Regions from separate parts of the Mesorhizobium sp. RSR380A genome, predicted to be linked through region 1. Evidence: predicted binding sites of a transcription regulator. Region 1 holds the regulator's gene; each other region holds the start of a gene.
What was found. The regulator PhoB, encoded in region 1, activates phosphate uptake and scavenging genes when phosphate is short. The targets are predictions, from matches to a motif close to TGTCATNNANCTGTCAT.
Positions count from the first base shown of each region.

Region 1 (4,707 bases):
GGCATGGGCGTGGCGATCATCGGCTCGTTCTACATGATGGTGATCGTGCTGTTGCTGGCGCTGCCGATCGGCGTCGCCGCCTCCATCTATCTGGAGGAGTTCGCCAAGAAGAACCGCTTTACGGACCTGATCGAAGTCAACATCAACAATCTCGCGGCGGTGCCGTCGATCGTCTTCGGTCTGCTTGGCCTTGCCGTGTTCATCAACTTCCTCGGCATGCCGCGCTCGGCTTCCTTCGTCGGCGGCCTGGTGCTGACCTTGATGACATTGCCGACCATAATCATCGCCACGCGCGCCGCCCTCGCCGCGGTGCCGCCGTCGATCCGCTCGGCGGCCCTAGGTCTCGGCGCCTCCAAGATGCAGATGGTGTTCCATCACATCCTGCCGCTTGCCGCCCCAGGCATCCTTACCGGCACCATCATCGGCCTGGCGCGTGCGCTCGGCGAGACAGCACCGCTGCTCTTGATCGGCATGGTCGCTTTCGTCGCCGATTATCCGACGACGCCTTTCGATCCGGCGACCGCGCTGCCGGTTCAGATCTATATGTGGGCAAACGAGGCTGAGCGCGCTTTTGTCGAGCGCATGTCCGGCGCCATCATCATCCTGCTCGTCTTCCTCATGGCCATGAACATCACCGCGATCGTGCTCCGGCGCCGCTTCGAGCGGCGCTGGTAGAAAAAAGGCAATTTGGTATGAACATCATGACCGAACAGTCCCTTGAGAATGCAGTGGGCGACAAAATGAACGCCAAGTCGAACGAAGTCATCAAGATGCGCGGCGACAAGGTCGGCGTCTTCTACGGCGAGAAGCAGGCGTTGTTCGACGTCAATCTCGACGTGCGTCAGAACCAGGTGACGGCGCTGATCGGCCCGTCCGGCTGCGGCAAGTCGACCTTCCTGCGCTGCCTCAACCGCATGAACGACACCATCGATTTGGCGCGGGTGACCGGCAAGATCACGCTCGATGAAGACGACATCTACGACAAGAACATCGATGTCGTCGAACTGCGCGCCCGCGTCGGCATGGTGTTCCAGAAACCCAACCCGTTCCCGAAGTCGATCTACGAGAACGTCGCCTACGGCCCGCGCATCCATGGGCTGGCCAAGCGCAAGTCCGACATGGACCAGATCGTCGAGCAGAGCCTGAAGAAGGCGGCGATCTGGAACGAGGTCAAGGACCGCCTGCAGGAGCCCGGCACCGGCCTGTCCGGCGGCCAGCAGCAGCGCCTGTGCATCGCGCGCGCCATCGCCGTGTCGCCGGAGGTGATCCTGATGGACGAGCCCTGCTCGGCGCTCGATCCGATCGCCACCGCCCGTGTCGAGGAGCTGATCGACGAACTGCGCCAGAACTACACGATCGTCATCGTCACCCACTCGATGCAGCAGGCGGCGCGCGTGTCGCAGCGCACGGCGATGTTCCATCTCGGCTATCTCGTCGAGGAGGGCGCCACCGACAAGATGTTCACCAACCCCGACGACAAGCGCACCCAGGACTACATTACCGGCCGCTTCGGCTGAGCCGTCCGGCGGGTGAATTTTCAGGCACGAGGACCAAGATCATGGGTGAACATACCGTCGCCTCCTTCGATGAAGAGCTCGGGCAGATCAGCAAGCTGATCCGCGACATGGGCGATCTGGCAGGCTCGATGGTCAGCGGCTCGACCAGGGCGCTGCTCAATTCGGACAATGCGCTGGCACAGCGTGTCGTTTCCGACGACGCCATCATGGATGCGCGCCAGCGCGAACTGGACGACCGCGCCATCACGCTGATCGCCAAGCGCCAGCCGATGGCCAACGATCTGCGCGCCGTGGTCGGCTCGATCCGCATGGCGGGCGACCTCGAGCGCATCGGCGACCTCGCCAAGAACATCGCCAAACGCGTCGGCACCGTGGGCTTGAGCGTCACGCCGCGCGACCTCTCGCACTCCATCGACGCCATGGCGCAACTGGTGCTGATCCAGGTGCAAGGCGTCGTCGAGGAATATGCCGCCACCGATGCGGCAGCGCTTGCAAAACTCAGGAATGACGACGAGCGCATCGACGTCAAATACACGTCCGTGTTTCGTGAGCTCTTGACCTACATGATGGAAGACCCTCGCAACATCACCGCCTGCACGCATCTCTTGTTCTGCGCCAAGAATCTTGAGCGCATCGGCGATCATGTCACCAACATCGCCGAAAATGCGTATTATGTGCTGACCGGCCAGCAATTGCCCGCCAATCGTCCGAAGCAGGACGAGACGGCGATGGCCACGCCGGCCTGATGAGGGTGAACTGCCTATGATCGCGCCACGCATCATGGTCGTGGAGGACGAGGAGCCACTAGGCGTGCTCCTCCGCTACAACCTCGAATCCGAAGGCTATCAGGTCGAGGTGGTGACACGCGGCGACGAGGCCGAGATCCGCCTGCAGGAAAACGTGCCCGATCTCCTGGTGCTCGACTGGATGGTGCCGGCTGTTTCCGGCATCGAGCTCTGCCGGCGGCTTAGAGTGCGGCCCGAAACCGAGCGGCTGCCGATCATCATGCTGACCGCGCGCGGTGAGGAAAGCGACCGCGTGCGCGGCCTGTCCACCGGTGCCGACGACTATCTGGTCAAGCCATTCTCGACGCCGGAGTTCATGGCGCGCGTGAAAGCGCTGCTGCGCCGCGCCAAGCCGGAAGTGCTGTCGAGCGTGCTCAAGGTCGGCGACATCGTGCTCGATCGAGAATCGCACCGGGTCTACCGCAAGAAGAGCGAGATCAGGCTCGGACCGACCGAGTTCCGGCTGCTCGAATTCATGATGCGCCATCCCGGCCGCGTGTTCTCGCGCAGCCAACTGCTCGACAATGTCTGGGGCGAGACGATCTATATCGACGAGCGAACCGTCGACGTCCATGTCGGGCGATTACGCAAAGCGGTCAACAACGGCCGCATGCCGGATGTCATCCGTACCATTCGCGGCGCCGGCTACGCGATCAGGGAAGACTAGGATGCTGCGCGTCGCGCCGTTGCCGGCCATTCAGGCGACATGCTTGCCGGATTTGGCCTGAATGCCCGGCGCGAAAATCTCCTGATCGACGAAGCCGAGCGCGCGCATGGCGCAGCCTTCGCGGATCAGCGGCAGTTCGTTGGGCTCGGTGTCGAAGGAGATCGACTTCGAGTGCTGGCCGCCGGCAGTCTGGGCGATGGCCTCGCGCAATGCCGGCTCGATCAGGTCGAAGGCGGCGGCGCTGACGCCTACCATGGCGACGGGTGCCGGATCGATCAGCGCAAACAGGCTGCCGAGGCCGAAGCCGAGCGCCTCGCCGGCCTTGCGATAGGCTTCGCGCTCCGGGCCGTCGGTTTCGCGGGCGCGCGCGGCGAGTGCGCGCATATCAGCGTCGCCGATATCGACCGGCTCGGCATCCTCGCCCATCATTTTGGCGCTGCGCCAGATGGCGTAGTTTCCGGCATAGGCTTCCACGCAGCCGCGCCGCCCGCAGCGGCAGAGCGCGCCGCCCGGACGGTGGATCATGTGGCCGAACTCGCCGCCCGAGGAATGGGTGCCGGTGAACAGTTCGCCTTTCAGCACCAGGCCCATGCCGATGCCGTGCGATAAGAGGATGGCGATAAAATTGTCGCGGTAGCGCTCGGGCTGGCGCCATTGCAGCGCCACCGCCATCATATTGCAGTCGTTCTCCATGGTGGCAGGAATGCCGAATTCCACTTCCAACATGTCGGCGAAGGCAATGTCGGTCAGTGGCGTGATTGGCGACCACAGCATGGCCCGCGCCTGCGAATCGGTGATGCCCTGGATGCCCATGGCAATGCGGGCGATGCTCTGGACGTCCAGGTCCGGGTCCTCGAGACGCCTCCGGACGATTGCTACGCATTCGCCGATCAGTTCGTCGCGCGGCTTGGTCAGCGTGTCCAGCCGGCGCTGTTCCTCGGCGACGACGTGGCCGGCATAGTCGATGACGGTGACGGACAGGAAATTGAGCGACAGCACGACGGTCATCACCGCCGCCGCTTCCGGGTTGAGACCAAGGCCCACCTGCGGCCGGCCGCGTTTCAGTGCGCCGGTCTCGCCAGGTTTGCCTTCAATCAGGATGCCTTCTTGAATCAGATCAGACGAGATTGCCGATATGGTCGAGTGGCTGAGGCCGGTGGTCGCCGCAATCTCGGTCCGCGACGGCTGGCCGGCCCGGCGCACGGCTGAAATCACCATCGCACGGTTGCGACGGCGCAGATCGTCGTGGCGGATTCCAACCGACATTTGTTTCCTCCCGGCCTCCTCGCGCCTCATGATAGTGAAGGCGTTCGACGGCACCAGCCAAATATTGGCAGACGCCGGCAGCCCTGTCATTGTTTATTGCGGACCTCGAAAAAATTCGGCAAGGCCATCAGAATCCATCAGAATCGATGTTGACAGCGCCTTATCATTGAACCAGTATTTTTTCGAGGCTCGAAAAAATAGGGCCTCTGTGTGCCGGCCCTCGGGCCAGTTTTGTCGCGCCGCACGCGGCGCAGGGAGGATTATGATGAACAGATTTGCAGCCGCCATGCTGGCGGGTGTCGCCATGTCGCTGGCGCTGGTGTCGGTCGCGCAGGCGAAGGACAAGGTCATCGGCGTGTCGTGGTCGAACTTCCAGGAAGAGCGCTGGAAGACCGACGAGGCGGCGATGAAAACGGCGATCGAGGCTGCCGGCGACAAGTACATTTCCGCCGACGCGCAGTCCAATCCCGGC
Region 1 is NZ_JBTTIB010000001.1:2,286,932-2,291,638, reverse strand. It holds gene pstA (phosphate ABC transporter permease PstA) at 1-675, shown strand, start outside; gene pstB (phosphate ABC transporter ATP-binding protein PstB) at 693-1,517, shown strand; gene phoU (phosphate signaling complex protein PhoU) at 1,559-2,263, shown strand; gene phoB (phosphate regulon transcriptional regulator PhoB) at 2,280-2,969, shown strand; gene ACYG9Z_RS11030 (ROK family protein) at 3,000-4,235, opposite strand; gene xylF (D-xylose ABC transporter substrate-binding protein) at 4,501-4,707, shown strand, end outside.

Region 2 (4,707 bases), 120 kb from region 1:
GGGTCTTGTTGGGAAAGACGACGCGTGGAGACAGGGTGATTCCCTCGCTATTCAGGAAATCGTCCACGCGGGTCCGCGTGGACGAGGTTCAACTGACAAATCGCTTCAGTTTCCGATCGCTTCCTGAATCGCCTTGTTGCCGCGTGCGACCGCGTTGTCGAGCGCCTGCTGCGCAGTCTGCTGGCCGGCCAGCATCTTCTCGAACTCCTCGTTCTCGATGTCGCGCACCTGCGGCAGGTTGACGAGGCGCACGCCCTTCGAGTTCTCGGTCGGCGCCTTGCCCAGCATCTGCAGGATCGGCGTCTCACGGCCCGGATTCTTGTCATAGAAGCCGGACTTCTTGGTCGCCTCATAGGCAGCGAGCGTCACCGGCAGATAACCCGACTTCTGGTGCAGATACTCCTGCACTTCGGTCTTGGACAGGTAGGAGAAGAACGCCGCGACGCCCTTGTATTCCTCGTCCGATTTGTTGCCGAACACCCACAGGCTGGCGCCGCCCGGCGTGGTGTTCTGGGGCGCGCCCTTGGCGTCACTATCATAGGGAAGCTGGCCGATGCCGTAGTTCATGCCCGACTTGACGATGTCACCGAGACCCCCCGACGATTCGGTGAAGATGCCGCATTCTCCGGCAAGAAAGATCTGCTTGGCTTCGGATGTACGGCCGCCATATTTGAAGGTGCCGTCCTTGGCCAGGTCGGCGAGCGCCTGGAAATGATTGACGAAGATCGGCGCATTGATCTTGAGCTCGACGTCGGTTCCGGCAAGTCCGTTCTGGTTGGTGCCATAGGAAACGTCATTCCAGGCAGCGAAGGCCTCAAGGTGGATCCAGGTCAACCAGGTCGAGGTATAGCCGCAGGAAGCGGCGCCGCTCGCCTTGATCTTCTTGGCGGCTTCCCACACCTCGTTCCAGGTCTTTGGCGGATTGTTCACATCAAGCCCGGCCTTCTGGAAGATATCCTTGTTGTAGTAGAGGATGGGCGACGAGGAATTATAGGGGAAGGACAGCATGGTCCCGTCCGGCTTCGAATAGTAGCCGACGATGCCGGGCAAATACTGGCTCTTGTCGAAGGTCACGCCGGCGCTGGTCAGCACATCGGCCACCGGCTTGATCGCACCTTCGGCGGCCATCATGACGCCGGTACCCACGTCGAACACCTGGATGATGTCGGGCGCTTGCCCCGCACGAAAGGCAGCGATGCCGGCATTCAGCGTTTCGGGATAGGTGCCCTTGAAAACAGGGAGAATTTCATAGTCGCTCTGGCTGGCATTGAAATCCTTGGCGATCTTGTCGACCACCTCGGCATTGGCGCCGGTCATTGCATGCCACCAACTGATCTGGGTGGCGGTGAAGGCGGAGGTGGTGGAAAGCAGGGTCAAGGTGGCGGCAACACCGGCCGCAAAGCCGAACAACTTCATGTTTCATCTCCCGTTTGTCATTGGCGAAAGGGGCGCTCCCGCGAACGCAATATGTGTCGCTGATGACAATCGGACAACGGATTTGTTGCTGTTTCGTGAATTTCATACCCGGCTAACTTCGCGCCCCCTCGCCTTGCAACGAGGACAGAGAGAAATGCCAAGCCGGCTCAGCGATAGAATGGGGCATGGTGGGCCTGCAAGGATCGCCGACCGCCCAGCGATGCGTGAAGGGCCCGCGTGACAGCGCCACGCACCTGCACCGTGCGGCCGCCAAACCGGCGCTCGGCCAGATCGAGATCGGCCGAGCGGCATCGCGCCAGGCGCTGCTGTAACCGTGCGTCTGGAATGAGACAGGATCGCCGCAACGTACAACCCGAAAAACCCGCTGTAGTTGTAGTTCGCATAACCGATTCTTCGTCAAGCGTGGCATACTAATCAAGTGGACGGCTTGATTGCTGTGGGAGAGCAGGTGGGGCGAGATGCTGACGGTCTATAATTGTATCGTGCATGAGCACGATCTGAGACTGGTCGCACTGGCAGCGCTCATTTGCGGTATTTCTTCCTTCTCGGCGGTCAACCTGCTTCGCCATGTCGACCGCTCGAGCGAGCGCAACCGCTATACCTGGCTGATGATAGCAGCCACTTCCACCGGCTTCGGTATCTGGGCGACGCATTTCATCGCAATGCTTGCCTTTTCTCCCGGAATCCCCAACGCCTACAATACGGAAATGTCGGCGCTTTCGCTCGCCGGTTCCGTCGCCCTGACCGCTGCGGGCATGTGGATCGCCACCTTGCGCCGGGGCATCGACTACCCTCTGGTCGGCGGCGCGGTCCTCGGCGCTGGTATCGCCGCCATGCACTATATCGGCATGGCCGCCTTCGAGGTCGAAGGGCGCATCGTCTGGAACCCGCTGCTGGTCGGCGTCTCGGTGCTGACAGGCGTCACCCTCGCCGCGCTGGCGCTGCTGGTCGTGTTGCGACGGCCGTCCATGCAGGCCACAATCGCCGCCGCCATCCTGTTGACGCTGGCGATCTGCAGCCTGCACTTCATCGCCATGGGCGCGGTGTCGATCTTCCCGGACTCCTCCATCGAGATATCGCAGTTCACGGTCGAACCGGTGTCGCAGGCCTTCGCCGCCGCTGCAGTCAGCATGGCTATCCTGGTGCTTTCAGCCGCAGCATTGTGGATCGACCTTCGCTTCCGGCGTCACAAGCTCGAGGCCGAGCGCATGCACGGCCTCGCCAACGCCGCCGTCGAGGGGCTGATCGTCTGCGACGGCGCCCGCATCGTCAGCGCCAATGACAGCATCGCGGCACTCACCGGCATTGCGCCGGAAGTGCTGAACGCGATGCTGCTTGGCGACCTCTTCGGCGAACGCACCGCGGCCGGCATGTCCGACTGCAGCGGACAGGCACAGGAAGCCGAACTCAGAGCCCATGACGGCGCCACCATCCCCGTCGAACTTATCGCCAGAAGCATCGACTATTGCGGCAAGCGGCACAGCGTGGTCGCCGTGCGCGACATCCGCGAACGCAGGAAGGCCGAGCAGGAGATCCTGCGCCTCGCCCATTTCGACCCGCTGACCGGGCTCCCCAACCGCCGCAGTTTCTCCGGCCGGCTCGAGGCCGAAATTGCCGCAATGGACCGCGGCGGCAAGGGTGGGCATCTTGCGCTGCTGCTGCTCGACCTCGACCGCTTCAAGGAAGTGAACGACCTGTTCGGGCATGGCGCCGGCGATGCCATGCTGCAGAAGGTGGCGCTATGCGCCTCCGCCGTGCTCCGCCACGGACAGATGCTGGCGCGTCTCGGCGGCGACGAGTTCGCCATCATCGCTCCGAACCTTCCCGATCCGCAGGCGGCCGGCCGCATCGCCGAGGCGGTGCTGGCGGCCATGCGCGAGGAAAACCGGCTGTCGGTCGGTGGCGGGCTGGTGTCGGCCAGCATCGGCATTGCACTTTATCCGCTCGACGCCGATGAGCCGACACTCCTGGTCAGCCACGCCGACACCGCGCTCTACCGCGCCAAGGCCGAGGGCAAGGACACTTACCGTTACTTCGAGGCCTCGATGGGCGCCGAGGCGCGAGACCGGCGCGTGATGGAGCACGAACTGCGCCAGGCCATGGCGCGCGATGAGTTTCGCCTCGTCTACCAGCCACAAAAGGAGATCAGCAGCGGGCGGATGGTCGGGTTCGAAGCGCTGATCCGCTGGCGCCATCCGCAGCGCGGCGACGTGTCGCCGGCGACCTTCATCCCGGTGGCCGAAGACAGCGGCGTCATCATCCAGATCGGCGAATGGGTGCTGGCGACGGCCTGCGCCGAGGCAGCGCGCTGGAAGAACCCTCTCACCGTCGCGGTCAATGTCTCGGCGGTGCAGCTCCACAATCCGAATTTCAGCCGCAAGGTGCATGAAGTCCTGCTCGGCTCCGGCCTGACGCCCGGCAGGCTCGAACTCGAGATCACCGAAACGGCGCTGGTCAAGGACATGCCGCGCGCGCTGGCGACCTTGCGCCAGGTGAAGGCGCTTGGCGTGCGTGTGGCGATGGACGATTTCGGCACCGGCTACTCCTCGCTGTCCAATCTCCGCGCCTTCCCCTTCGACAAGATCAAGATCGACGGCTCATTCATCAAATCAGTCGACAGCAACGGCCAGGTGGCAGCCATCGTGCGCGCCGTTCTGGGGCTTGGCCGCGGTCTCGGCCTGCCGGTTCTGGCCGAGGGCGTCGAGACGCTGGGCGAGCTGAAATTCCTCGACGCCGAGGCCTGCGAGATCGGCCAGGGCTACTATCTAGGCCGGCCCAACCCGATCGAGGCGTTCAGCGAACTGACCGGCGTCGCGGCACCGGCGGCACAAGACGACGCCGGCGTCAAACAACGCGGCGGCAGCATCTTGATGCTGCCGCCGGCGGCGGCCCTGCGCTCAGCCTAGAGCAATTAGTGTGAAACGGTTTTCCGTCCGAAATTGCGTCGAAACAAAAAAGTTAGCGCGGGTAGCCGTTTCGACGAAACGGTGAACCGCTCTAAGGGGCGAGTGCGGCCTCGACCAGGCGCTTGGCATCCGGTCCTGACCATTCGGCCGGTCCGTTCATATGCGCGATCAGGCAGCCTTCGCCATCGATCAGCATGGTGACGGGGAGGCCTAGCGCCAAGCCACGCGTCTTGACGTCGTTGAACAGCGCCAGCGTCGAATCGCGGTAGTAGCCGAGCGACCCGATGCCGATATCGGCGAGGAACTTCTTGGGCTTCACATCGTCGCCGGCATCGACATTGACCGCGACCACTTCGAAGGCATC
Region 2 is NZ_JBTTIB010000001.1:2,169,417-2,174,123, forward strand. It holds gene ugpA (sn-glycerol-3-phosphate ABC transporter permease UgpA) at 1-34, opposite strand, end outside; gene ugpB (sn-glycerol-3-phosphate ABC transporter substrate-binding protein UgpB) at 106-1,416, opposite strand; gene ACYG9Z_RS10445 (bifunctional diguanylate cyclase/phosphodiesterase) at 1,896-4,343, shown strand; gene tlpA (thiol:disulfide interchange protein TlpA) at 4,435-4,707, opposite strand, start outside.
Region 2: a site for PhoB is predicted at 1,479-1,495, ahead of ugpB (sn-glycerol-3-phosphate ABC transporter substrate-binding protein UgpB). Genes of this name have one in related genera too.

Region 3 (4,707 bases), 3.3 Mb from region 1:
GCGGCTTTGTCGGCGGCTATGAATTCGAGACGCTGTCGCTCGGCTTGCCCTTCATGGCCGCCTTCCTCAATCCCGGCGGCTGGGGCCGTTCCTTCACCACCGCGCTCGACCACTATGATCACATGGCTGGCCTGTGGATCGTCGGCGAGGACATGCCGCGCGCGGAAAACCGCGTCACGCTGCACAAGGACGAGAAGGACGCGCACGGTATGCCGATCGCCGACGTGCATTTCGATGATCATCCCAACGACACGGCGATGCGCAACCATGCCTACAAGCAGGCCACAGCGCTTTACGATGCGGTCGGCGCGACGCGCTCCTTCCCGACGCCGCCCTATCCCTCAACCCACAATCTCGGCACAAACCGGATGAGCGAAAAGGCGGAAGACGGCGTCGTCAACAAGCACGGCCAAGCGCACGACATCAAAAACCTGTTCGTGTCGGACGGCAGCCAGTTCACCACCGGTGCGGCTGAAAATCCGACGCTGACGATCGTGTCGCTGGCTATCCGCCAGGCCGAATACATCGCTTCGCAAATGTCGGCCAAGACGATCTGAGCCGTCCTCCGGGATCGCTACGCGGAACGCGCATGGCGCGTTCCGCCCTTTTTTCCTAGGACTCACTATGCGCCGACCGGCTGTCCGTCCTTGCGGCGGATGGCGACGACGGACGGTCGCGGCAGCTGGCCATCCCTGAAGTCGGGCCACAGCGTCTGCGCCTTGTCGAGCGTCTCTGCATCTTCCGCAGGGTGCTGCACCGACAGGAACAAAGTCGAGCCGTCCGGCGTGAAGCACGGGCCGGTCGCTTCGGCGCCGTGCGGGCAGGTGAACAGCAGCTTCGGCAGGCCGCGCGCCGCACCTTCGGTGTCGACGCCATAGACGCCGTCCGGCAGGTCGAAATCATTGGCGCCGTCCGTCGCCACCCACAGCCGCCCGGCCGGATCGAAGGTGATGTTGTCGGGGCAGACGAACCAGCCATTGTCCGACGTATCCGGATGGAAGGTGGCGCCGACCTTGGCATCCCTGGGATTGCCGCAGAGCACGAACAGGTCCCAGGCATAGTTTTCGGCCGTGTGGTCGGCGTCCGCGCCGCGGCCGCCGGGCGGGATCAGTTCGACAATATGGCCCCAGAGATTTTCCGGCCGCGTGTTGGCCGGATTGACCTTTGACTGGTCGCGCTTCTTGTTCTTGGTCATCACCGCATAGACGCGGCCGGTCACCGGATTGGTCTCGATGTCCTCGGGCCGGTCCATCGGCGTGGCGCCGAGCGCATCTGCCGCAAACCGCGTCTTCAACAGCACCTCGGCCTGGTCGGCAAAACCGTTCTCGACGGTAAGCTTGCCCTGGCCGTGCACCAACGGCAGCCACGTCATCGAGCCATCGGCATCGAAGCGGGCGACCGACAGCACGCCATCGTCGAGCAGATCGGCGCCGGAGGCCGGGTTGGCCTTGTCATAGGCCTTGGCCGAGACGAAGCGGTACATATATTCGAAATAGTCGTCGTCACCCATATAGACGACAACGCGGCCGTCCTTGTTGAGGACCACGGTCGAGGCCTCATGCGACATGCGGCCAAGTGCCGTGCGCTTCACCGGCCTGGACTGAGGATCGTAAGGGTCGATCTCGATCACCCAGTCGAAGCGGTTGGCCTCGTTCGGTTCCTTGTCGAGGTTGAAGCGGTCATGGAAGCGGCCGCGGCCATAGATGTCGGAGCCGTCGAAGCCGTAACGGTCGAGCAGGTCGGCAGTCGGCGCCTTTTTCGGGTCGCCGCCGAAAATGTCGGACACGCCTTCCTCGCAGGTCAGCACCGTACCCCAGGGGGTGAAACCGCCGCTGCAATTATAGCTGGTGCCGAGCACTTTCGTGCCAGTCGGGTCGGCCGAAGTTTTCATCAGCGCATGGCCGGCAACCGGTCCGGAAACGGTCATTTCGGTGTTGGCGGTGATGCGGCGGTTGAGCGGGCTGTCCGCCACGCTTGCCCACTTGCCGTCCTTCAATTGCACCTCGACGATCGAATGGCCCATCGCGGCCATCCCGAGATCGACCTGTTCCTTGGTCATCGTCTTGCCGGCATCGCCCTCGGTCATCCCCGGAAACATCACATTGGGCGAGATGTATTCGTTGTTGACGCAGAGCAGGCCATGATCGGAATTCACCGTGCCCTTGGGCAGCGGCATGAAGGCGATGTAGTCGCAATTGTAGCCGAAGCGCTTTTCCTGTTCCTCCGCCGCGACCTTGTTGCCGTCGAATTCGGCGAGGCCGGCTGCAAGCGGGTCGCCCCAGCGCGCGACGATGGTCGTCTCATAGCCTTCGGCGGCGGCATGGGTCTTGCCGTAGACCCGTTTGAGCTCGGGAAAGCCGAGCGTCGACTGCGCTGCGGCGGCATGCGTTTCGCCGGCAAACAAGGAGCCGACAAAGCTGCCGCCGGCAATCAGCGCGCCGGAGGCGAGGCTGCCTTTCAAAAGAGACCGGCGCGAGACGCGCTCGGCAATGATTTCGCGGATGACGGGGGAGGATGAAGACGGTGTATTGGCCATGGTGTCTGCCTCTCAGGGTGGATGTTACGGCGCACCGTTGCCCTAGTCTGCTTAGGCAACATTCACATGACATAAGAGGAAGGTTTTGCCGCAACTGGGCGCGGCACTACGCATCGCTCAGCCCTTGGTGCAGGTCGAGGCGGTGAAGGCGCCGTCGGGCTGCTTCAGAATGATGTCGAATGACGGGGCGGTCTCGCCGTCCAGTGTTGCCTGTGTCATGGAGACGGAGTTGCCACCGGTGGTATAGCCGCCCAGCGGCCCGAGCCAGGTGATCTCGCCATTGGCATTCATCTGATAGTTGTAGCCTTGCGTCGCGGTGCCGAATGTCACCGGACCACTATAGACATTGCCCTTGATGGTGATGTCGCCGAGGTTGAGGAAGGCGCCGAGCAGGTAGACCTCGCAATGATAGGTGCCGTCCGGAAGCTTGCCCTCGCTGAAATCGGCGCGCGCGGCGCCGCTCGTTGCCATCAGCAGCAGGATGCCGGAAATGCATGAGGTGCGAGATGTCATGACGTCACTCTTTTGAGGGCGAGCTTGCCCTATTTTTGCGCGGTACCGCAACATTTTCAGCCCGGAACACACGGCCGGAGATCAAAAACTAGGCATTTGTCTCAATTGGGCAAAAATTAGGCAAAAGCCATGTGCGCTGCGCAAATTTGCCTCAATCAATTTTCGCCGGCTACCACTGTTTTCTCGAGGCTAATATACCAACCGGCTGATAACGCTCGGCTATTCCATCTTCGTGAGCGGCGCCTTTGCGTTTGGCACGGCAGTTGCATTGCATTATCGCGGTGCAATCAAACAGCTTGGGAGTCTTCGGTATGAGGGGTAATTTCTCCACAATAACAAAAATGTTTTCGGCCGGCGTGGTCGCCGCCGGCCTGTCGATGTCGTCTCCGGCCCAGGCCGCCGAAGACACGATCAAGGTCGGCATTCTGCATTCGCTGTCGGGGACCATGGCGATTTCGGAGACGACGCTGAAAGACGCCATGCTGATGCTCATCGAAGAGCAGAACGCCAAGGGCGGCCTGCTCGGCAAGAAGCTTGAGGCGGTCGTTGTCGATCCGGCCTCCAACTGGCCGCTCTTCGCCGAGAAGGCGCGTGAGCTGATCTCCAAGGACAAGGTCGCCGCCGTGTTCGGCTGCTGGACTTCGGTGTCGCGCAAATCGGTGCTGCCGGTGTTCTCGGAACTCGACAACATCCTGTTCTACCCCGTCCAGTATGAGGGCGAGGAAAGCGAGCGCAACGTGTTCTACACCGGCGCCGCCCCGAACCAGCAGGCGATTCCCGCTGTCGATTATCTCATGAGCGAAGACGGTGGCTCGGTGAAGCGCTGGGTGTTGGAAGGCACCGACTACGTCTATCCCCGCACCACCAACAAAATCCTCGAGGCCTATCTGAAGGCCAAGGGCGTCGCCGCCGAAGACATCATGGTCAACTACACGCCGTTCGGCTTCTCCGACTGGCAGACCGAAGTCTCCGCAATCAAGAAATTCGGCTCGGCCGGCAAGAAGACCGCCGTCGTCTCGACCGTCAATGGCGACGCCAACGTTCCGTTCTACAAGGAACTCGGCAACCAGGGCATCAAGGCCGAGGACATCCCGGTCATGGCCTTTTCGGTCGGTGAGGAAGAACTGGCCGGTCTCGATACCGCGCCGCTGGTCGGCCATCTCGCTGCCTGGAACTATTTCGAGAGCGTCGACACACCCGAAAACAAGAAGTTCATCGCCGACTGGCACAAGTTCATCAAGAATGACAAGCGCACCACCAACGACCCGATGGAAGCTCACTATATCGGCTTCAACATGTGGGTGAAGGCGGTCGAAAAGGCTGGCACCACCGATCCCGACAAGGTCATCGACGCCATGGTCGGCGTGTCCGTGCCGAACCTCACCGGCGGCTATTCGACCATGATGCCGAACCATCACATCACCAAGCCGGTGCTGATCGGCGAGATCCAGGCCGACGGCCAGTTCGAGACCGTGTCGCAGACGCCCGGCCTCGTGATGGGCGACGAATGGTCCGACTATCTGCCCGATTCCAAGGACCTGATTTCGGATTGGCGCGCGCCTCTGTCCTGCGGCAACTTCAACGTTGCCACCGGCAAATGCGGCGGCAAGGGCACGAACTGATCCCTCCCGGGACTGACCGATCGTGGACGCGTCCAC
Region 3 is NZ_JBTTIB010000001.1:5,577,301-5,582,007, forward strand. It holds gene ACYG9Z_RS27060 (GMC family oxidoreductase) at 1-557, shown strand, start outside; gene ACYG9Z_RS27065 (PhoX family protein) at 623-2,536, opposite strand; gene ACYG9Z_RS27070 (hypothetical protein) at 2,654-3,049, opposite strand; gene urtA (urea ABC transporter substrate-binding protein) at 3,361-4,671, shown strand.
Region 3: a site for PhoB is predicted at 2,592-2,608, ahead of ACYG9Z_RS27065 (PhoX family protein). Genes of this name have one in related genera too.